Regions from separate parts of the Priestia sp. ST2 genome, predicted to be linked through region 3. Evidence: riboswitches for the same ligand, from Rfam matches in the RefSeq annotation. Region 3 holds a riboswitch; each other region holds the start of a gene.
The links. A riboswitch is a leader RNA that binds a small molecule or an ion and turns the genes downstream of it on or off. The one in region 3 is predicted to bind cobalamin.

Region 1 (7,471 bases), on a different contig from region 3:
TTTTATGACGTCTTTTAACTGATAGGCTTTCCCGGTATATGTAAAATAAAATACGACGATAAATAAAAGTGCAGCTATAATAATTGTTCTTTTTTTCAAAAGGAACCTCCTTTTCTACATCACCCTGCATTCAAGTGATACACCTTTTTATTCCTCCTGTTCCGCAGCCCTTTAGTACAATGCTGCTTCCTACAAGTAAACTATACGTTACTCCCGGAACAGGAAGTACTAACGTTACCATCAACAGTAACATGCCCGTACTTGTAAGAGCTACTCCGGCAGCTCGATTTTTCATTCCTTTCACCACCGTTGCTCTGTAAATCTCTTTTTTATAAAGTGATAGAAGTAATATTGATCTACTGTTTACTTATGTGCTTTTAACTTATAGTACAGAAATGTCAAAACTTCTACTAGTAACATCGCTACTTCACATTACCTTCTCTGTTTAACTAACTCATCATGATTTATGAAATAAAAACAGCTCATCTACTGTTGCTCCCAACTCCTCAGCCAGCTGAAAAGCTAGCGTTAAGCTTGGATCATACTTATTGTTTTCAATTGCATTAATTGTTTGTCTCGATACGCCGCATACTTTTGCCAGTTCATCCTGAGACATTCGCTTGCTTTTACGCAGTTCTTTAATTCGATTTTCCACCATTCATCACTCATCTCTAAAATGTAAAAAACTTTTTACATCCATATCTTATATTATTTTTCTTGTTACTGTCAAATATGTTTGACAAATCAATGTCTCTTACCTACCTAAAAAAGAGATTGAAACATAACGAGATTGATCCAATCTAAAGACGAAAAAATGAGAGAAATGATTGAGTATAAATCGCTTGTTACACCGCTGTTGATTTCCGTGCAAGGTCTCGCTTTCCGCGGGCGGCCGCTGAGTCTCCTCGTCGCTTTCGCTCCTGCGGGGTCTCACCTGTGCCGCTTTTCCCGCAGGAGTCTTCGCCTTGCCCTCCAATCAACCGCTAGAAGCAACGAAATAGATAAAACACCTGTGCACCCTCTCAATAAAAAAAGCCGTACTTATTCATGTAAATACCACCTTTACTTTTACATATTTACAATAACTACACAGAAATTAATATAAAAAAGCACAAACTCCTTAAAGGAAGCTTGTGCTTTTCTATTTCATTGTTTGTTAAAGCTCCTTGCTCATATTAAACCACTGCACGCCTGCATGCTGAGACTCCGCTACTCCTTGATTCACATATCCGTTTTTTTCGTAAAACGGAATCAATTCTTCTTTACATGTTAAAGTAACCGTTAAGCGCTGGTTGTCCTGCGCTTGCTTTTCAAACTCTCTTAGCAGCATACTGGCAATTCCTTTGTGATGATGATTGGGATTTACAACGATACCTAAAATGCTTTGATGACCGCCTGCCTCAGGGTTCGAAATCGTTTTTTCAAACAAATCATCCGTAATAAACGGAGCTGAAATGACGGGACCGTTCACATATCCGATTATTTCTTCATTTTCTTGAGCGATGATAAACGTATCAGGAATAGTGTTGATCCGCGTGATAAATGCATCTTTTGAGGCAGCTTCTGCAGGTGTAAAGCCTTTGTTTTCTAACGTAATTAATTGGTTTAAATCTTTTTCCTCCACTTGTCTTATAATCATTGGAACGTTTCCTTTCATTATGTATTTTCTTTTTTCTCTAAAAGCTTCTATTACATATAACTATCTCTTTCTACTATATATAAAAATGCCCAAACAAAAAAGGATTGACCTCTGCATCATACAGAATTCAACCCTACTTCGCTTTTTAATTAACATCTTGATTATTTGATAAATGCTCCAAACGGCTTGCCCACCGGAAGCACAATTCGACCATAGTGAGTATTTAATACAGCCGCTGCAGATCCATAGAATGAAAACAGAGCAATCAATAGCTCTGACACTGCTGCTAGTAAGTGCGTGTATTCATATGCCACACCAAATGTACTTAGCGATAATCCAATGAATAAGAAATCAATTAACACAAAAATAATAAATAATACTTTATGAGTGCCCATTGCTCCAACTGTCATAAAAACGCTGAAAATCAAGTAGCCGACAAAAGCAAATGCGAGCTGCTTTGGATCCGCTTCTTTTGCGAGCGCTTCTCCAAATGCTCCAAGCTGAATAAGCCATGTCATAGCTACACCTAGCCAAAATAACCCGAAGGCACCAAAAGCAGTTGCGCCGAAGGTATTATTATGTTTGAAATCTTGCATAGACGCGATTAACTGTCCTATTCCGCCTAAAAAAACCGCCCATGGCAATACCAATGAAACACCATCGGTTACCCCAAGCTTTTGAAACGATGCAACAAGTGTCACCATGGCAAGTCCGAATAGACCTAGCGCTGATGGATCCGCTGTTACAATTTTAACGTGCTGCGTGCTGTTGTTACTCATGTTGTACCTCCCTGATTTTAAAAACACCTTTAAAAAGATACAAAAATGTACGGGAAGTGTCAATGGATATTTTTGGCCTTTTAAAATCCCATAAGACCAAGCAGTGTAGCGGTTACACTGCTTGGCCTTTACTTTCTTATTATTAAACGTTTTGTAATAAATTTTTTCTGGTTTGTTTTGCAGACTCAACCATCACTTTTAAAGCTTCAACCGTCTCGCTGATTCCTCTTGTTTTAAGGCCGCAGTCGGGATTAATCCAAAATAATGCAGGATCAAGCACCTTTAGCGCGCGGTCAATGTTTCGCTGAAGCTCTTCAAGCTTCGGTACGCGCGGGCTGTGAATATCATATACGCCAAGTCCAATTCCTTGATTGTACGTATGTTTTTCAAACGCATAAATTAATTCACCGTGGCTTTTAGACGTTTCAATGGAAATCACGTCGGCATCCAGCGCTTTAATCGCATCAATAATCTCTTCGAATTCTGAATAGCACATATGCGTGTGAATTTGCGTCTCGTTTTGCACCGATACCGTCGCTAGCTTGAACGCATACACCGCAGCATTTAAGTAGCTGTCCCAGTTTTCTCGTTTTAACGGCAGTCCTTCACGCAGCGCCGGTTCATCTACTTGAATCATTGAAATGCCCTGACTTTCAAGTGCTTCTACTTCTTTTCTAAGAGCAAGCGCAATTTGATTTGCGACGTCGTAGCGCGGGATATCATCACGCACAAACGACCAGTTTAAAATCGTAATCGGACCCGTCAGCATTCCTTTAACCGGCTTATTTGTTAGAGACTGTGCGTAGACCGTTTCTTTGATCGTCATCGCCTGCTCATACGATACATCTCCGTAAATAAGCGGCGGCTTCACGCAGCGAGAACCGTAAGATTGCACCCAGCCAAACTTCGTAAACTGAAAGCCTCCTAATTTCTCACCGAAGTATTCGACCATATCCGTACGCTCAAACTCTCCGTGCACAAGGACATCTAAGCCGATGTTTTCTTGAATTTCAATCCATTTTTTTATTTCCTCGTTAATGTACGCTTCATATGCTTCATCGCTTAACTCGCCTTTACGCCATTTTAGACGCTCTTTTCGCACTTCTTTTGTTTGCGGAAAGCTTCCAATCGTGGTCGTTGGAAGAAGCGGCAGTTGAAACGCTTCTTGCTGAACGCGCTGACGTACGTCAAACGGCGCTTGTCGCTCTGCTTTATAGCTGTGCAGCTGCTTCAGCTCTTTTTGCACATCTTGACAATTTCGAAAAGATGATCCATTTAATGCTTGAATTGCCTGCTTGCTTACGCTTATTTCTTCTTCTATTGCTTCTTTTCCTTGCTGCACCGCTTTTGTTAACAGCGTAATTTCCTTTAGCTTTTCATCTGCAAAAGAGAGCGCATTTTTCAATACTGGATCAATCGTCTCTTCATTTTTCACCGTGACAGGAACATGTAGCAGACTTGATGAAGGCTGAAGAATCAAACGGTCTTTTGATACGGCTTCTTCAATTTCACTGATCGTTAAAAGCTGCTCGTCCAAATTTTCACGCCAAATGTTTCGTCCGTCAATCACTCCTGCTGCCAGCACTTTATCAGTTGGAAAACCATATTTATTAAGGGCAGTGAGATTTTCGCCTCGGTCATGCACAAAGTCTAAACCAATTCCTTCAACAGGAAGAGACACGACTTCTTTATAGTAATCAACGCTGTCAAAATACGTTTGTAAAATGACTTTTACATTCGGTGCTGCTTCCTTCAAAGCTTGATAGACTTCTTTGTAAAGCGCCAGGTCTTCTTTTGATAGCGTTGTAGCTAAAACCGGCTCATCTATTTGTACCCACTCTACTCCTTCTGCTTGCAGCTCCGCTAAGATAGTTGCATAAAGCGGAACAAATTGTTCAACTACTTCTTTAAACTCACTTTTTTTATATCCTTTTGACAGCTTCACAAATGTTACTGGACCTAAAATAACGGGCTTGCCTTCAATATTCAGCTTCTGTTTTGCTTCTTTGTAAAATTGAAGCGGGCGATTTTCTACAAGTGCCGGCGTACATTCCTCAAGCTCTGGTACGATATAGTGATAATTTGTGTTAAACCATTTTGTCATCGTAGAAGCTACCGCACCTTTTGTTCCTCGCGCGATGTCAAAATACGTTTCAAGCGATACCGGTCCCCCGTCATAATCAAAGCGCTTTGGCACTAGACCAAACATAGCGGCTGTATCTAACACGTGATCGTATAAGCTAAAATCGCCGACTGGAATCAATTCAATTCCTGCGTCACGCTGTTTTTTTAAATGCCCTAGACGAAGAGACTCAATTTCCTGCAAAAAGATATCTTTCTCTAGTTTTCCTGCCCAAAACTGCTCAAGCGCTTTTTTCCATTCTCGTTTTTCACCAATTCTTGGATAACCTAAGTTTGAACTTTTTACACTGCTCATTTTTTCCACTCCCTGTATATTTTTTATCGGTAAACTAAAAAATCTCTCTTTTCGAAATGAAAAGAGAGATGATACGCATACTTAACTAAAGTTGAGATAGCCTGTTTTTCTCAACACGTATTCCTCACTCCTCTCTATATCCCGTAGAGCTTAAGTGCATACAACAGGCAGGTCTCCTGACTTAGGTTCATCGCTTCCTATCCCTTCCCATTTCAACATGAAACAGTGGTTAATAAGTTGCTCCCCATTACAGTGGCGGGACCGCGCCGGCTTTTCACCGGTCTTCCCTTTTAAGCTGCGTACATTCGTTACACAGCACCTGATGCATTTTTATAAAATTGTTCATTCAAAACATATTCACATAAAATAAAAAGCCTCTCTATCACGAATAGAGAGGCATAGTATCTATGAAATCCTCTCTTATTTTTCAAAGCTGTACGCTTTGCAGGATGTAGCACCTTTTCAACAAGAATGTTAAATGGTTGCCGGGCTTCACAGGGCCAGTCCCTCCGCCTCTCTCAATAAGAGTTTTAATTGTTTATAATATTTTGAATGTAGAGTCATCTTAACACCTTACATTTATGCTGTCAAAAGAAATTTCAAAAAAATTAGTTTTTAGGAGGCGCTGACGCTAACTTTTGCCTTAACAATTTGTAATCATCTTTTCGGTGCGTTTCGATTAAATCTTTTGCCCCTTGGTGATATCCTGACGAATAAATGTACTCTACCGCTGTTTCGATAAGCTTTCTTTTTTCTTCGGCACACTCCCGGTCCATTAAGGGGAACAGTCTACCTAAAAGGTCATTTAAATCTTCATTGATAAAACGATCAAGTCCTTCTTGCATCTTTTCGTTTGCCATGATTGCTCCTCCATTTGCTGTGTATGTTCTAAGCCTCTATAAACAGGCATTTCACTGTAAATTTTAAGATAAAGTTAAGTCATTAAACAGTATATCAAGTGAATGTTTTTCTTTAATTACATATGTAATACAAATATATGACAAATATAGAGAATATATCATCATTCATTATCTATTATAACGTTTGACTGAGCCTTCTGCTACAAGGTTTCGTTAAGAGTTATGCACATTTTTCCAAAAGAGGTTGAGACATAACAAAATGAATCCACTCTAAAGGCAAATGGAATACATGAGCTGAATCGCTTGTGACACCGCAGTTGATTTCCGTACAAGACTTCGCTTCCCGCGGGCGGTCGCTGAGCCTCCTCGTCACATACGTTCCTGTGGGGTCTCGCCTGTTCCGCTTTTCCCGCAGGAGTCTTCGTCTTGTCCTCCAATCACCTGCTAGAAAGACCTATACACATGAAACCTACGTTTGCCTTAACAAAAAAACGAACCACTAATCACACATCTTGATCGATGATTCGTTTCACTTCGTCTAAAACCCTTTTGTTCCAGCCTCTTTTTTTGAACCTAGCTTTCTACTTTCTTGTTTTTACAAACAATTTCTTCGAGGTCGTCCAAAATCCTTCCAAAGAAGAGGACCTAAAATGTCGTACCTGCTTACAAAAAATTCTGTAAAATTATAATTATTTAAAATTAAAGGCGGCTCAAAATCAAGGGGAGCGCCGGCGCCTCCTGACAATACAAAATCAGTGCCTCTTCCAAGCGTAAACGACCCGTTTCTGTTTTTTCTAATAAACTGCTCGTCATACGCATGCACGTGGCTGACTAACACTTTTTTCACGCGGTGTTCTTGAATTAAATCAAAAAATTCTTGACTTTGAGGAGTCGTTACAGGAAACCCTTCAAGATTTGACCACCGGCCAATATTCGGCTGCGCATGCATGGCTACAACGGTATTACGAGGAGCATCCTCTAGCTGCTGCTCTAAATAATTCAGCTCTCTATCTGTAAATCCATATATTTTATTCTTGGGACTGATGACATTATTTAATGCGATGCACCGGAAGTTGAAGACAGGAATATCAATGACCCAGTGTACTTTTCCGATAGTGGCTCTGAAGTTTTCGAGATTGCTTTCATCAAGGTACAGTTCATCATGATTCCCTACGCATACAAACATAGGAATGTTCGGGGCGATTTTTTCAACAACCTTAACAAAGTGCTCCAAATACTCTTTTTTCCCTGTATAGACGGTGTCTCCCCCATGAATAATAAACAGCGGGTTCAATTCCACCGCCTTTTTTAACACAAGCTCAAATTCACCGCTCATCGTGAAACAATTATCGTTTGGTCCGTCACCTCTGCTGTCTCCCATAAAAACAAAGTTAAATGGATCTCTCGGATTTAATTGTTTAATTCTTTGCTTTAATAACTTTTCAGAACGTTCATGAAGCGTCAAATTCATCAACTAGTTAATCCCCCTATTAATAAATAAATTTAGTTAAAAGTAAACAAGCTTACTTATTTATATGAGAATTTGTTGATGATGGTCACTACCTTCTTGTAAGCAGAACGCACATTTAGCTTTCGTTTTAGAAATTGCTAGTTATGAATATCTATTAAAGTCTACATTATGATAAGCTAACCTATCTTTCCATTTTATTAGGCACTAATAGGACAGGGTAAAAGATGAACTCTCTGTATCTACTAATAAGAAAGAGGCTGGGGACGAACAAAGGCCGACATGAGC
Region 2 (7,471 bases), 620 kb from region 3:
ACGCGGATTAACTTACTGTCAACACCGGTTACTTTCTTAACTGTCGCTTGACACTCCTGCATTTCTTTTAACGCGGCGCCGTCTTCACTATACATGACATCAATATCATGAGAGACGCCGTGACAGCCGATGGCATGTCCTTCCTGTGCTACTTTTTTAGCAATTTCAGGATGAGCGTCAATTTGATGCTTTAACATAAAAAAAGTTGCTTTTACGTTATATTGACGCAAAGCATCTAAAATATGAAGAGTATCAGGTGTTGGGCCATCGTCAAACGTAAGGTAAACAGGCTGTGTAAGAGCTTGATTTTGATCGTTCACCGTATTTACTACATACATATTATGATGAAGTGTATTAAGCAGCTTCTCAGGCTGTGCTGAAGATGCAGTTTCTTTCAGCGGTAACGCAGTAGATGCTAATACTTGCTGAGATGCAGCGGATTCACTTCCTTTGACTTCTGTAATAAAAAACAAAGAAGCGACGATCACTAACACTAAAGACAAAAATGCATAAAATCGTTTGTTTGGCTTAAATCGTTTGTTCGGTTTAAATCGCTGGTTCAATTTGAAAATCCTTTCTACTAAATTACTATTTACTACTATAGTACAAAAAATGGAATATTAATAGTAAAAATCGACATTTTTATAGGAAAAAATTAGATGATATGACCCGGTTTTAATCTTTTTTTGTCAAATGGAGAAGAAGAATGGGACAACGATAAGGATTTGAAGAGTGAGTAGCTAGATTTTTCCTGGTTTTTATAGTATGCTTTTAGCGTGAATGATTGTTAGGAGGAATGTTAATATGTCAATGGCATATGAAGAATATATGCGTCAGTTAGTTAAACCAATGCGTCAAGAATTAACTCAAGCTGGTTATGAAGAATTAACAACAGAGGAAGCCGTAGTTGATTTTATGGAAAACGTAGAAGGAACAACTTTTGTTGTCGTTAATTCAGTTTGTGGATGCGCTGCCGGTTTAGCACGTCCTGCAGCAACGCAAGCGTACTTACAGTCTGAGCAAAAACCAGATCAAGTGGTAACTGTTTTTGCCGGCCAAGATAAGGAAGCAACAGCTAAAATGCGTGAATATTTTGGTGACATTGAGCCTTCATCACCGTCTATGGCGCTTTTAAAAGGAAAAGAAGTCGTTCATTTTATTCCTCGACATGAAATTGAAGGTCAGCCTTTAGAAGTTATTTTTGAAAACATTTTAAATGGCTTTAAGCAGCACTGTTCATAAAATGTCCTGCTTTTGTCACATCTAGTATATAGATTTTTAGAGAAAAATCGCATATACTTTATAAGAAAAAGGATGTCTATCGGCATCCTTTTTCTTTATGTAAATAGCCAAACAGTGTAGGGGGAGTTATGAAAGTGATTGTTACGACTGCTGGTCGAACAAATGAACAGATGATTGTAAAAGCCAAACAAGTAGCCGCTGATTTAAGTATACCTTTTGTAGTAAGAGAGAAGAAATCCGTTGCAGATCTTCAGAATCTTCAAGCTGCAGACGTGCTGGTTGTCGGTAAGAATAGAGTAGAATTGCATGTCCAAAATGAAGAGGAACCTATTTTTTTTCATCCAAATTCCGCTATGTTTAGAGTGAAGAGATGGCTGCGAGGAGAACCTGATCCGTTTATTGAAGCTGCTAGTTTGGAAAAAGGAATGAGCGTGCTTGACTGTACACTTGGTCTTGCATCGGATAGTATGATGGCGAGCGCAGCGGTAGGGAAAAGCGGGAAAGTTGTCGGACTAGAAGGCAACCGCTATGTAGCTTATTTAGTCAAACAAGGACTTTTAAATTGGGAAAGTGACGTACAAGAGTTGAACGATGCAATGAAGCGTATAAACGTGGTTCATCAAAATTTCGAATCGTTTTTGGCGTGTTGTGAAGATAATTCTTTTGATGTTGTCTACTTTGATCCTATGTTTCAAGAGCAAATTGATGAATCGAATGGAATTAACGGTATTAAAGCAATAGCACTGTATACTACGCTAACGCCAATGGCTATACAAGAAGCAAAAAGAGTAGCCAAACAAAAGATCGTGCTAAAAGATCATTGGAAAAGCAGTCGTTTTGAAGAACATGGATTTATCGTACAAAAACGAAAAACATCAAAATTTCATTACGGGACAATTGATATACAATAATAAACAAAAAAGTAAAACGAATCCTGATCATTGAAAAGACTTCCAAAACCTTTTAGGAATTAAAAAGTTTTGGAAGTTTTTTTTATGAATTTCATCTAAAGTTCATAAAAGTATGATATATTTTTGAACATAAAAATACTTTTGTGTTTAAGCATCCAGCAAAAAAGGAATATCTTGTATAGGTTTCCGCTCGGTGTGACAACCTCAAACAGAAGAAGGAAGGTGCTAACTAAAAAGTCTTCGAATGCCCGTAGGCAGCATAAATGAATAAGCAAATATAGGTAAAAAATTAATAAGTATGTTACAATACCTAGTGAGTTATAACAATGAATTTTACGATATGAAAAGACCATATGGGAAAAGATGAGAAAGGAAAGATACGAATGCCTAGATGGATAAAAAGAATGCTAGTTGTATTTATTACAGTATTTACATTTGGGCTTGTCACTCCACCAGAATATTTATACGTTGATGATGCAAAAGCGGACAAGCAACATAAAGCAGGGTATGTAAGAGAAACAACTCCTGTCACAGCTGTTATAGAAGATATTCATTTGCCATATGAAGAACCAAAATATGAAGACGTTTCATCATTTGTTACGTATGCAATGGAATCAGCTGAAAAACAGTCAGTGGAAAAATTCGGAACAAAAATTGGACCTGTCATTGAAGATGAATTTCGTCAAGCAGTGTTACCTAAAATTGAAGAAGTGCTGACCGACATTGGCACTGAACGTGAACAGTCAATTCAGAATCTCGAGATAAGCGAGCATCCTGCTGCTGGCTACGGTGAAAAGATTTTCCATGTATATGACCGGGAAACCGGTCAGGACTTAATACGATTTCATGTACGGCGTGAAAATCCTCCAAAAGATGGATACTGGTTTAATTTTCACTATCATGCGGCTGCAGATAATTTTCAGAAGCATTATGATTTAGGGAAAATTTATTGGAACCGAAACATGCCGCCTAAATGGTTTAGCTGATAATAGACACAACATTCTGCGATTTCGAAATGTTAGCTTTTTTAAGCTAGCATTTTTTTACGTCTAAAACCGTTAGGGTCTAAATAAGCTGAAACATTAGCACAACGATAAAAAAATCGTTTATAATGAAGTCAGACTTCTTACCATAGAATAGTGAGAAGGAACGAATAGATGCTGGAGGTAACACAATGAAACAATTTACGGAAGAAAAACAATTTCGCGAACAAATTAAGAACGAAACACTAAGCGTTGGGATTTTTACGACAACGTGGTGTCCTGATTGCAAACGTTTGGATATGTTCATTGATGAAATCGTTGATGAAAATACAGATAAAGCATGGTTTAAAATTGACAAGGATGAGTTTGAAGAACTTTCTGCTGAAAACAATGTAATGGGTATTCCTTCTCTTCTTGTATATAAAAACGGTGAAAAAATTGCACACTTGCACAGTGCAAATGCTAAAACGCCTGAAGCGGTCCGTGAATTTTTAGCAACTCTTTAATCCCTTAAGCTGCGAGAGCATTCTCGCAGCTTTTTTTTGTGAGAATGGCTATTTCCATTTTTCCATGAGTGGGGTATACTAGGACAAGTGAATAATCGTAAAGCAATAAGGTCTCAATTTAAAGATTGAGTGAAAAGGGAAGTCTGGTGAAAAACCAGCGCGGTCCCGCCACTGTAAGCGCTTTGTGCGTAAGTCAGGAGACCTGCCTTATTGTTAGCTGTGAAACCTTCGAGGAAGGGTGAAGCAGGGTAATGAACATACATATCAAGTATAGTGAACGGATTCTTTTCCTGCTTATCTTGACGTTACCTGCTTTGCTTTCAATTGAAAGTAAAGCTTTTTTATTTTGAAGCTGCCGGCGAGCAGTATACATAGTCAAAGCGGAAAAACGGGATAGCGCTGCTTTTTGCATGATCATTTGCTTTTTCTTTAACGTGGAGGTTTCGTATTCACAATGAACAATATATAGGGGGAGTATTTAGATGAAAAAATGGCTTTCGTATTCCATTATTGCACTGTTAGTCATCGTACTTGCTGCATGCGGTGCAGGCAGCCAAAGCAACAGTGATAAAAAAACGAAGCAAGATACGGCACAAACGTCACAAGCTGCATTTCCAGTGAAGGTAAAAGACGCGCGTGATAAAGAAATTACGTTGAAAAAACAGCCTAAGAAAATTGTTTCCTTAATGCCAAGTAATACGGAGATTGTATATGCCCTTGGCCTTGAAAAAGAATTAGTCGGTGTTACAAGCAACGATGATTATCCTAAAAGCGTAAAGAAAAAAGCGCAGGTAGGAGATATGAACGTTAATGCGGAAAAAGTTATTGCTTTAAATCCTGATTTAGTGCTGGCACACGCTTCAAGTATGGGCGTTTCGGATGAAGTATTTAAACAAATTGAAAGTGCGGGTATTCCGGTATTTGTTGTAAAAGATTCAACAACGTTTGATACGGTTTATGATTCTATTACGCAAATCGGTAAATTAACAGGTAAAACAAAAGAAGCTAATCAAACAATTAAAGACATGAAAGAAAAAGTAGCTTCAATTGAGAAAAAAGCAAAAACGATTTCAAAAGAAGATCGTAAAAAAGTATGGATAGAGGTATCAGGAGCTCCTGAGATTTATACAACAGGAAAAGGTACGTTCATGAACGAAATGCTTACTATGATCGGTGCTGATAACGTAGCAGCTAGTGAAAAGGGTTGGGTTAAGTTTTCTGAAGAGCAAGTTGTTAAGTTAAACCCTGACGTTATTATCGCAACGTATGATGCAGACAAAAATGAGATTATGAAGCGTCCCGCTTGGAGCAGCATGACTGCTGTAAAAGAGGGTAACATCGAGAAGGTTGATCAAAACAAAATCAATCGCTTAGGACCTCGTATTGTAGATGGCTTAGAGGACTTAGCAAAAGCAGTATACCCTGAGGTGTACAATAAATAAGAAGAGGGACCATATTCCAGTTCGAATTGAAAAGGGGATTGGTCCCTTTTCACATCTTAAAATTGAAGAAAGGCCTGAGCTTTTAATCATGAAAACCGAGACTTCTTATAAAACATACAGCTCAGGGGTTTTAGGAACAGGCATTACGGAAACGGACACCTTTTACAATCGATTTGTTCACAAAGACTATTATTCAGATACTCCTTCTTTGGAGTATGAGCAATATTTGATGAAAGAAAATGTGCGCCATGAGCAAATCGTAGGGTTGATGACAGCCGTGTGGTTAAAAGAAAGAGCGGTTTACTGTTATGAAGGCTACGGAGTAAGAGTAGCTTCCGTGATAACGGCTGGAATAGGAAACGCAGTAGATATTACAGCTGACGAAGCTGTCCCGTTCTATTCCTCTCCTGGTACAATTAATATGTTTTTTTTCGTGGAAGGTACGCTTACGGATGCAGCGTTTTTACAGCTTTTTATTGCGGCCACAGAAGCTAAAACAAAAACGCTGTCACAGCTGGGTGTCATAGATCCGGCTACAAAGACGATTGCTACGGGAACATCTACGGACAGCATCTCAGTTGCAGCGTCTCAGCAAGGATCATTATATGAATATGCAGGCTCTATGACCGCTTTAGGGCAAGCGGTAGCCAAGCTGGTGAAAATAAGCTTAGAGCAGGGACTTAAGGGAAAGAGGTGAAGAAATGAGTATTACACAAGCGATAATTGCACACATGACGGCCATGACGATTGCTTTACTAATTGACCGAATTATAGGCGATCCCGAAAATTGGCCGCATCCCGTTCGCTGGTTTGGCAAATGGATTTATTGGATAGATTCTAGATTAAATAAAGGTGCAGGAAAACGATTCAAAGGATTGCTTCTTGTGATAAGTATGGCTGTGCTCGCAGGAGTTGTTCCCTTTTTGTTCCTCCATGCTTTGTACGGAGTTCATTTTATAGCAGGTGTTTTAGTAGAGAGCGTAATGATTGCGACTACTATATCCACTCGTTCTTTAAGCGAAGCTGCTTATAAGGTACAAAAGCCGCTTCAGCTAGGAGATATGGAGAAAGCTAGATATGAAGTAAGTATGATTGTGGGACGAGATACAGATCGTTTGTCAGAAGGAGAAATTGCCAGAGCGACGGTAGAGACCGTGGCTGAAAATACAAGTGATGGTATTACAGCTCCGCTTTTTTATGCATTTATAGGAGGAGGAGCCCTAGCCTTTTTTTACCGAGCTATTAACACATGTGATTCGATGGTTGGGTACAAAAATGACCGCTACTTTCTGTTCGGCTACTTTAGTGCAAAAACCGATGACGTATTAAACTATATTCCAAGTCGGTTAACTGCAGTGGTGATGACGGCTGTTAATGTAGCAAAAAGCCAGTATTCTCTTGGGCATGTAACGAGTTTGATTAAGCGTGATGCTAAGAAGCATCCCAGCCCAAATAGCGGATACGGGGAAAGCGCAGTGGCTGCTCTGTTAGGTATTCAACTCGGCGGGCTTAATACATATAAAGGCATAGAATCTAATCGTGCAAAAATGGGTGAACCACTCATTCCTCTGCAAGCCGGTCATATTGAACAAGCTGTTTTCATTATGAAAAGGACGGTCTATGCTACGTGGTTATTATATCTTTTGTTAGGAGGAGTTATTAGTGCTATTACCTACACATGGAGCTAATCCTAATGTCTTTTTAAAAGCAATAGGGGCCGAGAATTTGTCGCATATAAAAGACTTTAGCGTGAATACAAATCCTTTAGGGGCTCCCCTTGTGCTTCACGAAAAGTGGAACGAATTCAAGGGTGCAGCGTTTAGTTATCCTGACCCTCAAGTAACGGAGCTGAAAAATAAACTTGCAGCTCATCATCATGTTTCAGGTGCTCAAGTGCTGCCTACAAATGGCGCCGCTGAAGCGTTTTTCCTTATTGCTTCGTTATTTTCAGGAGAGAAAGCAGGGATTGTACAGCCGACTTTCGTTGAATATGAACAGGCAAGTAAAGCTTATGGATGTGAAGTGACATACGTTCCTTTATCTGAAGAAAATGGCTGGAGCTGGGATATAGAGTTGATTATGAGCATTCTTCCGGACATAAAAGTACTGTGGATTTGTCATCCAAATAATCCAACGGGCGTTATGTATAGTCATGAGGAATGGATGAAAGTAGTAAAAGCTGCTGCTCATCATGGTACATACTTAATGATTGATGAGGCATTTATTGATTTTGTCGAACATCAGCCTTCATTTGATTCTCTTATTCTGGATTATGAGCATATCATTGTTGTGCGTTCCATGACAAAGATGTTTAATATTGCCGGGCTTCGTCTTGGCTATATTTTGGCAAATGAAAAAATCATTAGCAAGATGGCTAAAAAGCAGCC
Region 3 (7,471 bases):
TAACACAATAGCTAACGGATAAATAGCTGTTAAGACGGGAACCGAAATAGCGATTAATTCCGTTAAACCAAAGTTTGCTACAACGGCGCTGAATGCTGATAAAATGACAGCAATCAACTTATAAGAAACCTTTGGAAACAGCTTATGGAAGAAAGATGAACAAGATGTTACAAGGCCTACACTTGTTGTTAAACAAGCAACGGTAATCATCAGACCTAAAAGAATTCCTCCGTAAGAGCCGAAGTAGTAATTTGATACTTCAGCCAAAACCGTACCTCCGTTATCAAGACGTCCAAGCTCTGATACGCTTGAAGCACCCATATAAGACAATGCACTATAAATAAGAGCTAAAATAACGGCAGCAATAGCCGTAGCTTTTGCACAAATTGTGATGATTTGTCGGTTGGTTTTTGCTCCTTTTTCTTTAATTGCATTAATAATAATAATTCCAAAAACAAATGATGCTAGTGTATCCATTGTTAAGTAGCCTTCTTGGAAGCCTTTAAAAAATGAGTGTGTTGTATAAGCTTCGCTTGGTGCTTCAAATTTTCCAATTGGGTTCACAACGGCTACAACTACCAATATTCCAATAAACGTTAATTTAATAGGTGTTAAAACTTTTCCTACTAAATCGACAATTTTCGCAGGATTTAGCGAAAAAAAGCAGGTAATAGTAAAGAAAATTACCGTGAAAATGATAAGGGGAAGATGCCCTGGATTTTCTGATAAAAAAGGCTTAACGCCAATTTCGAACGAAACGCTTCCCGTTCTTGGCATCGCAAAAAGCGGTCCGATTGCCAAGTATAAAATCGTAGTAAAGATAATACCGAAAGCTGGGTGTACGCGACTAGCTAAAGACTGCAAATCCTCTTTTCCGGAAAAACCAAATGCGAGAACGCCTAGAAGAGGCAGACCTACACCCGTTACTAAAAATCCAGCGTTTGCTGACCAAATATTGCTTCCAGCAGACTGACCTAACATTGCAGGAAAGATTAAATTACCTGCGCCGAAGAATAGGGCAAAAAGCATAAAGCCAATAACCACTATAAATGAAAAAGGAACTTTGTTTGACACGTTAAAACCTCCAAAATTATAAATGCTTTTTATTATCGTGTTGAATAATTAAAATTTTCAGAATTTTATATTCGAATAATAAAAATAAACATGTATCGTATTATACTAACCTAAAATGCATATTTCAATATAAAATTTTATTTTTTTAATTTATTCGCTGAAATAGCAAAAATAGAAAAATACTTAGCAAAAAAATCTCAATATACAACAATTATTTGATATGATAAAACAGAACCGTGGCTTTTAAAAATTCGCATGTGCGGCCTTACATCCTTTTAGTAAAGAACTGTTTACATAAGGTGCTGTAAGGATGTATATTTATACACGGTTCGCGGAACCGCATATGCTCGATGGATGAAAGTCAACTGTGCGAAAGGAGCAAGAAAGTGAAAAGGTTAGGTCTAGCAACTCAGATTCTAATTGGACTGATTTTAGGCGTAGCTGTAGGTGCTATTTTTTATGGAAGCGATACAGCCATTTCTATTTTACAGCCGGTTGGAGACATATTTATTCATTTAATTAAGATGATTGTCGTACCGATTGTGATTTCAGCATTAATCGTAGCGGTCGCAGGAGTAGGCGATATCAAAAAATTAGGTAAGCTTGGCGGAAAAACAATTCTTTATTTTGAAATTGTTACAACCATTGCTATTGTAGTGGGGATTATTGCCGCGAACTTATTCCACCCTGGTGCAGGGGTTGATATGGGACATATTGAAAAAAGCGATATTTCTCAATATGAGGCAACGGCAAAAACGTCTGAAAGTACAGGCATTGCTCAAGAGCTTCTTCATATTGTTCCAACAAACGTCTTTCAATCGGTAGCAGAGGGCGATCTTTTACCAATCATTTTATTTTCCGTACTGTTTGGTGTAGGCGTAGCTTCGATTGGAGAGAGAGGAAAACCTGTTTTAGCCTTTTTTGAAGGCGTCTTGGATGCAATGTTTTGGGTAACTAATTTGGTGATGAAATTTGCTCCAGTAGGTGTATTTGCACTTATTGGTGTTAATATTATAAAGTTTGGTGTCGGATCACTTATTCCATTAGGAAAATTAGTGTTCGCCGTTTACTTCACCATGATTTTCTTTGTGCTTGTGGTTCTTGGAATTATTGCTAAAATGGCTGGAACAAGCATGTTTACGCTGATAAAAGTGTTAAAAGACGAGCTGCTTCTTGCTTTTACAACGGCAAGTTCAGAAGCCGTTTTACCATCTCTTATCAAAAAGATGGAAGACTTCGGTTGTTCTAAATCGGTTACATCGTTTGTTATTCCAACAGGCTACACGTTTAACTTAGATGGTTCAACCATTTATCAGGCGCTGGCATCGCTGTTTATTGCTCAAATGTACGGCATCGACCTTTCCATTATGGATCAAATTCAGCTCCTTCTTGTGCTAATGTTAACCTCAAAAGGAATGGCTGGTGTACCGGGAGCATCGTTTGTAGTTGTACTTGCTACACTTGAATCTATGGGCTTCCCTCTTGAAGGCATGGCATTTATTGCAGGAATTGACCGCATTCTTGATATGATGCGTACCACAGTTAACGTAGTAGGAAATGCTTTAGCTGCAATTGTGATGTCAAAGTCTGAAGGCGAATTTGATAAGCAAAAATCATTAAATTATACAAATGAATTAAAGAAATCAAACATAGCTTAAAACAAAACAAGCCGGGCAGCTGCCCGGCTTGTTTTGTTTGGAGCTGACTGTTATCTTTTTTGAAACATATGGTAAAATAAAAGAAATGAGAGACAAAGGAAGTGTCATAATGACGGAAACTGTTCAGTTAATTAAAAAGCTTGTTTCGATTCCCAGTCCTTCTGGAAATACAGAAAAGGTAATTTCATTTGTCGAAGACTATATAAAAGAGCTAAATATTCAAACGTACCGCAATCGAAAAGGAGGCTTAGTCGCTACTATTCCCGGTAAAGATACAGATCACCACCGCATGCTGACGGCTCATGTCGATACATTAGGTGCTATGGTAAAAGAAATCAAACCGAGTGGACGTCTGAAAATCGACTTGATTGGAGGGTTTCGCTACAATTCTATTGAAGGAGAATATTGTGAAATTGAAACTTCATCAGGAGAAGTATTTACAGGAACCATCCTTATGCATCAAACATCTGTTCATGTGTATAAAGATGCAGGGAAAGCTGAGCGAAATCAAGAAAATATAGAAATTCGACTGGATGAAAAAGTACATAGCGCAGAAGATGTTCGCAGCCTTGGAATTGAAGTAGGCGACTTTGTTTCGTTTGATCCTCGTGTAGAAATAACAAAAAGCGGTTTTATTAAATCTCGTCATCTCGATGATAAAGCAAGCGTAGCTTTATTGCTTCAGCTCATAAAAACAATTCAAGAAGAACAGATCGAACTGCCATACACTACGCATTTTCTCATTTCAAATAATGAAGAAATTGGATACGGAGGGAATTCGAACATTACGCCTCAAACAGTAGAATACTTAGCGGTTGATATGGGTGCTATGGGAGATGGACAATCTACCGATGAATACACCGTGTCTATTTGTGTAAAAGATTCAAGCGGCCCATATCATTACGGTTTGAGAAAGCATTTGGTGGAGCTAGCTAAGCAACATGATATTCAGTACAAATTAGATATTTATCCGTTTTACGGATCAGATGCTTCTGCTGCTATTCGTGCCGGACACGATATCGTACACGGCTTAATTGGTCCAGGAATTGATTCTTCTCATGCGTTTGAGAGAACGCATCAAGATTCATTAAACCATACGTATAAGCTTCTTTATCACTATGTGCAGTCGAACATGGTTCTGCTTTAAGAAAGCAATATTTAATTAGTGTATTTTTATGCAAAATAAAGAGCAGGACGGGATTGTGATGTCTGTACTTTCCTTTCCTAAAAAAGAAGCCGGCTGTCCGGCTTCTTTTTTTAATAAATACTATATATTTTTTACTGGTGAAGCAACAGTTGGTTAAAAAAGCACCTTTTTAAAGAGGTATAATATTGCTTAAACCTTTTGTACATTTTGTTCATTTACAGAAGTTAAAATGTTTTTAAATTTTTAAAAGTTTCTTGTGACAAGTTTTGTAGAATGGGTTTTCAAAAGGAAATGGTTTCGGCATAATGTGGATATAGCGATCACTACAATAATCGGAGGCGAATCTTTTCATGTGGGTACTGACGGTATATGCTGGAAAAGAAATGAAAATGTTTGAATTTGAAACTGAAAAGCAGGCGAGAGAAGCTTTTGCCAAAACAAATGGCTGTAAAGTTCTTTCAGAAGTGGTGTATTATAATGATCCTCATTTAACATTAGTAGCTATATAATGAAAAAACAGGAGCTGACTTTATGCTCTTGTTTTTTTATAGGTGCTTGTATCTTCCGAAAAGAATAGAGTTGAAATAAAAAAAAATGTACGCTATGATATGGTAGTTACTTCTATTATTCTGATAGTTTAAAAGGTTCATATATATCAAACAGCAACAGTAAAGATGCCAAGAAGGCTTAATAGGGAAACTGGTGAAAGACCAGTACTGCCCCCGCAACTGTAAGTGTGGACGAACGAGTATAACCACTGTGAAAAAATCACGGGAAGGTTCTCAAGTAGAATGATACACAAGTCAGGAGACCTGTCTTTATTGTGAAGTTTCTATTTCTCCGGGGAGCGGGAAGGGAAACGTTGGCTTAAAGTGGCATTCGTGTACACTCTTATTCTGACGTTTTACCCGCTCGCATATTAGCGAAGCGGGTTTTTCTCGTATCGAAAAACTACATATCGTGCAAAAAAGGTGCGCAATGTTCACATTGCGTTAAATGGGAAGTCTGGTGTGAAGCCAGCGCGGTACCCGCCACTGTGAAGAGGAGCTGATTGCATATGCCACTGTATTTGGGAAGGCGCAATCAAGTGATGAATCGAAGTCAGGAAACCAGCCTTTTTCTAATGCGAAGCTTACCCTACGGGATATAGGTGGAAGTGCAAAAACTTAGTTTGAATTTTCTGCGCCTCTATCATTGATAGAGGCGCTTTTTTTAGTAAAGGAGCGAATGAGTGTGACGACGTGGAACTTAAACGGAACAAAACATCACGTATTGATTTGTAATGGAAGCAGCTGTATGAGAAAAGGTGGAGAAGAAGCCACACAAGCTATTCGAAATAAAGTGACGGAACTGGATTTGGATGAAACGGTTCATACAACGCGTACGCGCTGTAACGGACGATGCAAAGATGCTCCTGTAGCTATCGTCTATCCTTCAGGAGATTGGTACAAGCAGGTCACTGAAACCGTGGCTCACCGGATTGTCGAAGAGCATTTAGCAGGAGGCTGCAGTGTAAAGGAATCGCTTATTTATGAATATGATCAAAATGGTTTCGTTTCTCCGGAAAACAGTGACTCCATAGAAGGAATTGACAAAGTAAAAAGTAACGCATAAAGGAGGAGCTAGCATGAAAGGTAAACTGTTAGTTATTGGATTTGGGCCGGGGAGCTTTGAACATATTACACAGCGAGCAAGAGAAGCCATTCAAGAAAGTGATATGATCATCGGTTACAAAACCTATGTGGAATTAATTCAAGGACTGTTAACGAATCAGCAAATTATTAGTACGGGAATGACCGAAGAAGTAAGCCGTGCACAGGAAGCTGTAAAGCAAGCCGAAGCAGGAAAAACCGTAGCTGTCATTTCGAGCGGAGATGCAGGAGTATACGGAATGGCAGGCCTTGTATATGAAGTGTTGATTGAAAAAGGCTGGAAAAAAGAAACGGGCATAGAGCTGGAAGTAATTCCTGGCATTTCGGCTATCAATTCATGCGCATCTCTCCTTGGAGCGCCCGTGATGCACGATGCTTGTACGATTAGTTTAAGTGACCACCTTACGCCGTGGGATCTAATCGAAAAAAGAATTGAAGCAGCTGCACAAGCAGATTTTGTAGTGGCTTTTTACAACCCAAAGAGCGGAAGACGAACAAGACAAATTGTTGAAGCGCAAAGGATTCTATTAAAGTACCGTTCTCCTGATACGCCTGTTGGTCTTGTGAAAAGCGCTTATCGTGACCGTGAAGAAGTCGTAATGACTAACTTAAAAGACATGTTAAACCATGAAATAGGCATGCTGACTACCGTTGTTGTCGGAAATTCATCTACGTTCTTTTACGACGATTTAATGATTACACCGCGCGGGTATCAGCGGAAATATACCCTCAACCAAACGGAGCAGCCGCTAAGACCGCATCAGCGACTTCGAAAAGAAGCAGAACCATGGGCTCTCGATCAAGAAGAGACTGTAGAGCAAACAGCTTCAGCAATTGAAGCAGTTCAGACCAAACCAGAAGAAACAGCAACTTCACGAGCTCTTGCAGAAGAAGCGCTTCAAGCAATTTTAGGTGAAACCACTTCTGGGGTCGTACACCAGCCAATACAGTCAATTTTCGAAGTCGCGGTTAGTCCAGGACTTGCCAATAAGAAATTCACGCCTGTTCAAATGACAACACTAGCAGAAGTTGTTGGTGAAAAAGGTACGATGGAGTATACACCTGACCATCAAATCAAACTTCAAATTCCAACAGCCCAGCCAGATGTGATTATTAAAAAGCTCCAAGCAGCTTCCTTTTTACTATCTCCGGTCGGAGACGTGTTCACAATTAAAGCGTGTGATTTTTGTGATGGAGAAAAAAGCGATGCTATTCCACATACGGAAGAATTACAAAAACGCCTCGGGGGAATGGACATGCCAAAAGAGCTGAAGCTTGGTATTAATGGATGCGGTATGGCCTGTTATGGCGCAGTTCAAGAAGATATCGGCATTGTCTATAGAAAAGGTGCGTTTGATTTATTTTTAGGAGCTAAAACGGTTGGACGAAATGCGCATTCAGGTCAAATTGTGGCGGAAGGCATAGCACCCGATGACATTGTTGAAATAGTGGAGAACATTGTCCATGAATATAAAGAAAAAGGTCATCCTAATGAGCGATTTCATAAATTCTTTAAGCGTGTGAAGAACGTTTATGGATTCGACTATCAAGATATAACACCAAAAATAAAAGTAGAACCAGCTCCGTGTGGAGATTAAAAAATGGGAGGGCATTATATGAAATCAGTTTTATTTGTCGGTCATGGAAGCAGAGATCCTGAAGGGAACGATCAAATTCGCGAATTTATTTCGACTATGAAGCATGATTGGGACGCATCTATCTTAATAGAAACGTGTTTTCTAGAATTTGAACGCCCAAATGTAAGTCAAGGCATTGATATATGTGTGGCAAAAGGAGCAAAAGATGTAGTTGTAATTCCAATTATGCTCTTGCCTGCTGGCCACTCTAAAATACATATTCCGGCGGCTATAGATGAAGCTAAGGAAAAATATCCACACGTAAACTTCGTATACGGACGTCCCATTGGCGTTCATGAAGAA
Region 4 (7,471 bases), on a different contig from region 3:
GAAGACGTTTCAGATGAAGAATTATCTTTACACATTCAACAATTTTTAGCAAAGTACAAACTTCCAAAGTATTTCGTTCGAGTAGAGGAGCTGCCGCGAACGGCTTCTAATAAAATCATACGCCGGAAGCTATCATCGTTCATACAGAAAGGGAGCTAATCGATGATTATAAAAAAAGTACATCTTTATAAAATTGACATGAAGCTTCTTTCTCCTTTTTCAACAAGCTATGGTACGGTGCAGGATCGAGAATTGATTTTGCTTGAAGTAGAAGATGAACAAGGATTTACAGGGTGGGGAGAAGTCGTTGCTTTTTCATCTCCTTGGTATACGGAAGAAACGATTCAGACGTGTTTTCATATGTTAGACGATTTTTTAATTCCCTCGCTTCTTCATAAGCAGCTTCAAAAACCAGAGGATGTTCAAAAGCTATTCAAACCTCTAAAGCGAAATAACATGGCTAAAGCAGCTTTGGACTGTGCTGTATGGGATTTGTATGCAAAGCGGCAAAATAAGCCGTTATCTGAAGTAATTGGCGGAGTAAGGCCTGCTGTAGAAGCTGGAGTGGTAGTTGGCTTAAATGACATTTCCGTAATGAAAGAACAAATAAAGACTTACATGAAAGATGGCTATAAGCGCTTTAAAGTGAAAATTAAGCCGGGTGCTGACTATGAGCTACTGAAACAAATTCGAGATGAATTTCCAAGCATTCCTCTTATGGCTGATGCCAATTCAGCTTATACGTTAAGCGATAGTGATTCATTGAAGAAACTAGATGAATTGAATTTAATGATGATCGAACAGCCGTTAAGTTCTGATGATATCCTTGATCATCGATTGTTACAAAAGCAAATAAAGACGCCGATTTGCTTAGATGAAAGTATTGTGAGCTATGAAGATGCACGTCATGCAATCGAACAAGAAAGCTGTAAGATTATCAATGTGAAAATCGGGCGAGTTGGCGGAATGTCCGTAGCAAAGCAAATTCATAATTTATGCGCCCAGCATGGTGTAAAACTTTGGGTTGGAGGAATGTTAGAAGGAGGGATTTCACGAGCTCATAACATTGCCCTTGCCACACTGCCTTCTTTCACGATACCAGGTGATATTTCTGCGTCGTCTCGCTATTGGGAAAAAGATATTATTAAGCCCGAAGTAGAGGTAGAAGCCGGAGTAATAAAGGTGAAGGGAAAACCGGGGATAGGATACGATATTGATAAAAAGTTTATCAAAACAATCACAGCATTTGAAAAAGAATACAAATAATTAACAACCGTTTTTTGATGAAAAACGGTTTTTTTATTGAGGTTGTCAATGTTTAGTAGAAAAATAGGACAAATTTTTTAAAAAGAGCACATTGTTCCATCAAGCGTGTCAAAACATGTTATGATGGAATAGTTTGATGAAAAAAGTCGAAGAGTTTTATCGTAAAAAACAAAATTATTTTTGAAAATAGGTTGATAGTTTTCTAAGTTGTCCTATATAATGTGTTTATAACATAACACAATATGTTGTTTTGAAATCCATAATAAAATACTATATTTTGTGTTTTCCAGTGAAAAAGGTGTCTGATAAAAAGACTTAAAAGGGAATTTGGTGAAAATCCAAAGCTGTCCCCGCAACTGTGAATGCTGATGAAATAAGGAAATCCACTGTGAGTAAACATCATGGGAAGGCCTTAAAGTAAAAAGAAGCATAAGTCAGGAGACCTGCCTTTTTTATGTCGTTTTATCTTCTTCGGGAGGTGAGAGGGTAGAGCGAGGATTGAGAAAAGACTTAGTGTCTTCTTCTATCTTCGTTCTATTCGCTCACCGAGGTACGGTGAGCGATTTTTTATTTTGAAGTGAAGAGAGGAGCCATATTTATGGTGAATACATTAAAGCCTACAATTCTACATGAATTAACTGCATATATTGAACGTTTAAAAAAAGAATTTACGCAGCTTGATTTTTCTTTGTATGAGGAAAAGGTTATTCAAACTGTTACAGTAAAGGAAAATATGACGGACGAAAAGGTTGCAAACGTCCTAATTTTGGCAGCCTTAGAGCGTATTTCAATGGAAGAACCCGATTGGACGTACGTAGCGGCAGACGTCTACTTAAACGAACTATATCGAAAAGCAGCGGACAACCGAGGTTACGATAAAAAAGAGAAGTACGGTTCGTTTTATCAGCTTATTCAAGAACTAACAAAAATCGGCATTTATAATAAGCAGCTATTAAAAACATATACAGAAGAAGAAATTAATGAAATTGCTTCAGTCATTATTCCTGAACGCGACCGTTTATTTACATACATTGGATTGTTGACATTAGCAGATCGCTATTTAGCGACATCACATGATAAGCGCGTATACGAATTACCGCAAGAACGTTTTCTTATCATTGCTATGACGCTGATGTCTCAAGAAAAGAAAGAAAATCGAACAGCATTAGTAAAAGAAGCGTATTGGGCGCTTTCTAGTCTATATATGACGGTTGCCACACCAACACTTTCAAACGCAGGAAAGAGCTACGGACAGCTATCTAGCTGCTTTATTGATACGATTGATGACAGCTTACGCGGTATTTATGATAGCAATACAGATTTGGCCACGCTTAGTAAAAATGGAGGCGGAATTGGTGTCTACCTCGGTCATATTAGAAGCCGAGGAAGTGATATAAAAGGTTTTAAAGGCGTATCATCAGGAACAATTCCATGGATGAAACAGCTAAATAATACGGCTGTAAGTGTCGATCAGCTAGGTCAACGACAAGGAGCTATTGCCGTATATTTAGACGTATGGCACAAAGACATCTTTTCATTCTTAGACGCGCGTTTGAACAATGGTGACGAACGTCAGCGCACGCATGATTTATTCACTGGCGTATGTTTGCCAGATTTGTTTATGGAAAAAGTAGAGGCACGTGAAGACTGGCACTTATTCGATCCTCACGAAGTTCGTACGCTGATGGGCTACTCGTTAGAAGATTTTTATGATGAAGAAGAAGGCAGCGGTTCGTTCCGCACTCGTTACGCTGAGTGTGTAAATAATGAACAGCTTTCAAGAGAAACAGTACCTGCTATTGAAATCTTCAAGCGCATTATGCTTTCCCAGCTTGAAACCGGAACGCCTTATATGTTTTATCGTGATACGGTTAACCGAGCTAATCAAAACCGCCACGAGGGCATGATCTACTGCAGCAACTTATGTACAGAAATTACGCAAAACCAAAGCACAACGGTCGTAACAGAGGAAATTACAGAAGACGGAAAAATTATTATTACAAAGAATCCGGGCGATTTTGTTGTATGTAATCTTTCTTCTATCAACTTAGCGAGAGCCGTAACTGAAGATGTGCTTGAACGTTTAATTCCAATTCAAGTACGCATGCTTGATAACGTTATTGAGTTAAATGATTTGCCAGTACTTCAAGCAAAACTAACAAACCAAAAGTACCGCGCAGTAGGACTTGGCACATTTGGTTGGAACCATCTGCTTGCCTTAAAGAAAATAGCATGGGAAACAGATGAAGCGGTAGCATATTGCGATGAATTGTACGAGCAAATTGCTTACTTAACCGTACAGGCAAGCATGAACTTAGCTAAAGAAAAAGGTGCATATCCATTATTTAAAGGCTCAGATTTTGAGTCAGGCGCTTATTTTGAAACACGTAAATACACAAGCGAAGCGTGGAGTGAACTGCGTAACGAAGTTCAAAGCAATGGGATAAGAAATGGCTACTTAATGGCTGTAGCACCTAATTCATCAACATCTATTATCGCGGGTTCTACTGCAAGTATTGATCCGATTTTCCGTAAGTTTTATTCAGAGGAAAAGAAAAACTATAAAATCCCGGTGACGGCACCAGATTTATCACCAGCAACAAACTGGTATTATAAGTCCGTTTATTTAATTGATCAGCACTGGAGCATTAAGCAAAACGCCAAGCGCCAGCGCCATATTGATCAATCCATTTCATTCAACTTATATGTGCAAAATGATATCCGAGCAAAAGAGCTGCTGGATCTTCATATGACGGCATGGAAAGAAAAGTTAAAAACGACCTACTACGTACGTTCAACATCAAGTGAAGTCATTGAAGAATGTGAAAGCTGTCATAGTTAAAAGGAGTGAATAATTGATGACAAGCATGTTAAAACGAGAATTAATGAACGAAACAGCTCCGAACCGTTCGACAGGAATCATTAACGGCAAGAGCTCAAATATTCTAAACTGGGATGACGTCCGATTTTCATGGGCGTTCCCTAAATACAAACGTATGCTAGCTAACTTTTGGACGCCGTTTGAAATTAATATGGGTCAAGATATTAAGCAGTTCCCTCAGTTAACGGCTGACGAACAAGAGAGCTTTTTGAAAATTATTGGCTTGCTGGCGCTACTGGACAGTATTCAATCAGATTATGCTAGCAAAGTAGCTGACTATGTAACCGATTCTTCGATTAATGCTCTAATGATTATTTTAGCGCAGCAAGAAGTGGTTCATAATCATTCCTATTCATATGTTTTATCAAGTCTTGTACCAAAAGGAAAACAAGATGAAGTATTTGAATACTGGCGCACAGACGAAAAGCTTCGCGCTCGAAATGACTTTATTACAAACGGATATAAAGCATTTAGCGAAGAAGCAACGGTTGAAAACTTTTTGAAGTCTATGGTATATGATGTTATTTTAGAAGGCCTTTTCTTCTATAGCGGATTTGCTTTCTTCTATAATCTTGCGAGAAATCAAAAGATGGTGGCGACATCTACGATGATTAACTATATCAATCGTGATGAACAGCTTCACGTTGGGTTATTTGAAAAGATTTTCAAGGAAGTACTAAATGAAAATCCAGCTTATCGTACGGAGGAGCTAGAAACGTTTGTAGTTGAAACGTTCCAAGAGGCAGCTCGTCTTGAAATTGAATGGGCGGAATCTGTTATTGGAGAAAAATTCGACGGCATCACGATGAAAGAACTGCAGCAGTATATTGAATACATGGCTAATAAACGCTGTAATCAATTAGGCTTCGGCCGAGCTGCTTTCCCAGAAGCACCGATTGAAAATCCTCTTCGTTGGATTATTGCTTATCAAGAGGTAGATTTAGGGAAAACAGATTTCTTTGAACAGAAATCAAGACAATATACAAAAGCATCAGATGCGAATGGATTTGATGATCTATAAATACAAAAGCTGACTAATTTCCTTATTGATTAGTCAGCTTTTTTTAAGTGAATAAGTCCAAGTTCTAACGCACGTGTGGTAATTAAGTCATCAATTTCTTCTGGAATGTTTTCAAGTGTTCCCCATTTATATGTCCATAAATGAGTAAACGATTGTACATAAATTGGAAAGGTTTGTTCATTTGCTTTTATTGCTTCTTCTTTAAAAAAATGAATCAGTTGTTCAGTTTTCATATTAGTCTCCTTTTTTATGATCTTGAAGAGAGAAAAAAGACAACCCAGAGGCTGTCCTTTTGCGGGTTACGCTTCAGTTGGCTTGAACGTTTTACAGTCTGTTTCATAACTGCTTGCTGCATGTTTTCCGCTATGACTTACCACGTAAATTTCTTCTGCGCTGCAGTGATTTCCATTTTTCCAAAAGTGACAGTTATTTACTTCACAAAGAATGTTTTGTTCCAACGTTAACCCTCCTTTGTATGTGATAGCTATAGTATGGTCAAAATTCACCTAACTTATAAGAAAGGTGGTAGACTTTCATTTTAATTGAGAATTTTTATCAATTAAACATTGACAAAGAGAATCATTCTCAATTAAACTGTGTATATAGTAAAGAATACAAGTTGTTGGCAAATCATTAAATGAATAATTAATTGGGAGGGAACAAACATGTCATCAGTTATGGTTGTAGGAGGAGACAGGTTAAAGCATATTACAGATCGTTTAGCGGGAGAAGGATTTAATGAAGTAATTCATTTAGATGGCCGTAAAAGCAATATGGTGAAGCGAGAAATACCCGAACATATTGGGTTTGTATTAGTTATTACGGATTTTATTAATCACAATATGGCAAAAGTCATTAAAGAGAAAGCAAAAAAACAAAAAAAACCGATTTATTTCGTCAAACATTCATGGAGTGCTATTCGTCAAGTGATTGAGCAAATTTCATGATTTAATTTTTATTTATTATTGAGAATGAATTTCAATTAGGGTGGTGAGACATAGGTGGAACCGATAAAAGTGAATATAAAGACACTCTCTAACGACCACATCGAACAATTTATTCGATGTCCATACAAATTTTATCAGCAGCAGCTTCTTTTGAAAAAAACATCTATAGATTGGAAACAGCTCGTTCAAGTAACTGTCCATCAAATCATTAAAACATACTATAGCAAGCCAGTTGAGTATCGCTCAAACCTCTATGTTTTACAGCTCATTGAAAAATATTGGCGCCTAAAGCCAAATATGTTTTCATCACCCGTTCACTATTACGATGTGTTAGCTAAAGTAAGCGATTATTTACTAAGGTTTTTAGGAAAGAAAGCACATGTAGAATTACCGCTTTTTGTGTTTGAGAAATACAGCGTTTATGTAGAAGAAATTCAAAGCAACCTTTCTCTAACCATTGATTTTGCTGCATGGACAGAGAAGTCTTATACGGTAACAAAATTCATTCTAGATGACCATGAAGAAGTGAAAAACGCCATGAAAGACTTTATTATCGTTTTTTCGAAACAAGCTTTTAAAAAGGTTCCTGAACAAATTCGTTTTTATTCATTATTAACTGGAGAAACAACAACTTATCATATTGCACCAGACGATTATCAAAAAGCCATACTTCAACTACATATTGTCAAAAGTGTGTTAATGGAACCAAAACATTTTCAAAAGAATTATGCATCCAGTGAGTGTGAAAACTGTCCTCTTCAACGAGAATGCGCTGAAGAAGGGGATATGCGGCCGACACTGCTGGTGTAAAGGAGCGTCATTTACATGAAGGAAATCTTACTAGCTTATGCGAGTATGTCAGGTAACACAGAAGCGATAGCCGATTTGATCGAAGAAGAATTAGTCAAGCATGGATTGCATGTGAAACGAGCAGAAGTATATGACATTGATGCTTCTGACCTTGTATCTGCAGAATCTATTATCTTTGGAGCTTATACGTGGGGAGATGGAGAGCTACCAGATGATTTTTTAGATCTTTATGATGAAATGGATGATATAGATCTCAGTCAAAAGCAGATGGCTGTATTTGGCTCAGGTGATTCATCATATGATGTTTTTTGCGGAGCAGTTGATTTAATTGAAGAAAAAATAAAGAAACGTAACGGAAATATAGCCGTTCCCGGTTTGAAAATCGAGCTCTCCCCCTTTGGAGAAGATGTAGAAAAATGTAAGGTATTTGCTAAAGGTTTTGCTGAAGTAGTAGCAAAATCTGCTGCTTCATAAGAAAACCCGGTCAAGTGCTGACCGGGTTTTTTAATATGGTTTCTTTTTGCTGTATTCTTTATTGTCTTTCAT

Region 1: linked by a shared signal. The riboswitch ahead of metE (5-methyltetrahydropteroyltriglutamate--homocysteine S-methyltransferase) and the one ahead of AC0KUU_RS07210 ((2Fe-2S) ferredoxin domain-containing protein) in region 3 are both predicted to bind cobalamin.
Region 2: linked by a shared signal. The riboswitch ahead of AC0KUU_RS10425 (ABC transporter substrate-binding protein) and the one ahead of AC0KUU_RS07210 ((2Fe-2S) ferredoxin domain-containing protein) in region 3 are both predicted to bind cobalamin.
Region 4: linked by a shared signal. The riboswitch ahead of AC0KUU_RS00085 (ribonucleoside-diphosphate reductase subunit alpha) and the one ahead of AC0KUU_RS07210 ((2Fe-2S) ferredoxin domain-containing protein) in region 3 are both predicted to bind cobalamin.

What each region holds. Positions count from the first base shown of each region.
Region 1 covers NZ_JBVVNT010000004.1:652,748-660,218, forward strand. Annotated here, with positions in the region: gene AC0KUU_RS20865 (DUF5301 domain-containing protein) at 1-99, opposite strand, end outside; gene AC0KUU_RS20870 (hypothetical protein) at 131-295, opposite strand; gene AC0KUU_RS20875 (helix-turn-helix transcriptional regulator) at 458-658, opposite strand; gene AC0KUU_RS20880 (hypothetical protein) at 846-980, opposite strand; gene AC0KUU_RS20885 (GNAT family N-acetyltransferase) at 1,157-1,657, opposite strand; gene AC0KUU_RS20890 (acetate uptake transporter) at 1,801-2,418, opposite strand; gene metE (5-methyltetrahydropteroyltriglutamate--homocysteine S-methyltransferase) at 2,561-4,855, opposite strand; cobalamin riboswitch at 5,005-5,193, opposite strand; SAM riboswitch class I at 5,273-5,383, opposite strand; gene AC0KUU_RS20900 (hypothetical protein) at 5,464-5,715, opposite strand; gene AC0KUU_RS20905 (metallophosphoesterase family protein) at 6,311-7,186, opposite strand; gene AC0KUU_RS20910 (hypothetical protein) at 7,429-7,471, opposite strand, start outside.
Region 2 covers NZ_JBVVNT010000002.1:775,536-783,006, reverse strand. Annotated here, with positions in the region: gene AC0KUU_RS10450 (polysaccharide deacetylase family protein) at 1-563, opposite strand, end outside; gene AC0KUU_RS10445 (BrxA/BrxB family bacilliredoxin) at 805-1,242, shown strand; gene AC0KUU_RS10440 (class I SAM-dependent methyltransferase) at 1,377-2,153, shown strand; gene AC0KUU_RS10435 (YpjP family protein) at 2,537-3,139, shown strand; gene AC0KUU_RS10430 (thioredoxin family protein) at 3,328-3,642, shown strand; cobalamin riboswitch at 3,734-3,866, shown strand; gene AC0KUU_RS10425 (ABC transporter substrate-binding protein) at 4,125-5,084, shown strand; gene AC0KUU_RS10420 (adenosylcobinamide amidohydrolase) at 5,173-5,781, shown strand; gene cbiB (adenosylcobinamide-phosphate synthase CbiB) at 5,786-6,772, shown strand; gene cobD (threonine-phosphate decarboxylase CobD) at 6,747-7,471, shown strand, end outside.
Region 3 covers NZ_JBVVNT010000002.1:159,233-166,703, forward strand. Annotated here, with positions in the region: gene brnQ (branched-chain amino acid transport system II carrier protein) at 1-1,074, opposite strand, end outside; gene AC0KUU_RS07195 (cation:dicarboxylate symporter family transporter) at 1,461-2,732, shown strand; gene AC0KUU_RS07200 (M42 family metallopeptidase) at 2,842-3,879, shown strand; gene AC0KUU_RS07205 (hypothetical protein) at 4,230-4,388, shown strand; cobalamin riboswitch at 4,535-4,713, shown strand; cobalamin riboswitch at 4,832-5,011, shown strand; gene AC0KUU_RS07210 ((2Fe-2S) ferredoxin domain-containing protein) at 5,113-5,493, shown strand; gene cobJ (precorrin-3B C(17)-methyltransferase) at 5,507-7,129, shown strand; gene AC0KUU_RS07220 (sirohydrochlorin chelatase) at 7,148-7,471, shown strand, end outside.
Region 4 covers NZ_JBVVNT010000001.1:16,799-24,269, forward strand. Annotated here, with positions in the region: gene AC0KUU_RS00075 (o-succinylbenzoate--CoA ligase) at 1-159, shown strand, start outside; gene menC (o-succinylbenzoate synthase) at 163-1,266, shown strand; cobalamin riboswitch at 1,546-1,731, shown strand; gene AC0KUU_RS00085 (ribonucleoside-diphosphate reductase subunit alpha) at 1,865-4,108, shown strand; gene AC0KUU_RS00090 (ribonucleotide-diphosphate reductase subunit beta) at 4,125-5,168, shown strand; gene AC0KUU_RS00095 (hypothetical protein) at 5,198-5,401, opposite strand; gene AC0KUU_RS00100 (DUF1540 domain-containing protein) at 5,468-5,626, opposite strand; gene AC0KUU_RS00105 (DUF2325 domain-containing protein) at 5,834-6,115, shown strand; gene AC0KUU_RS00110 (hypothetical protein) at 6,185-6,925, shown strand; gene AC0KUU_RS00115 (flavodoxin) at 6,941-7,399, shown strand; gene AC0KUU_RS00120 (cytochrome d ubiquinol oxidase subunit II) at 7,430-7,471, opposite strand, start outside.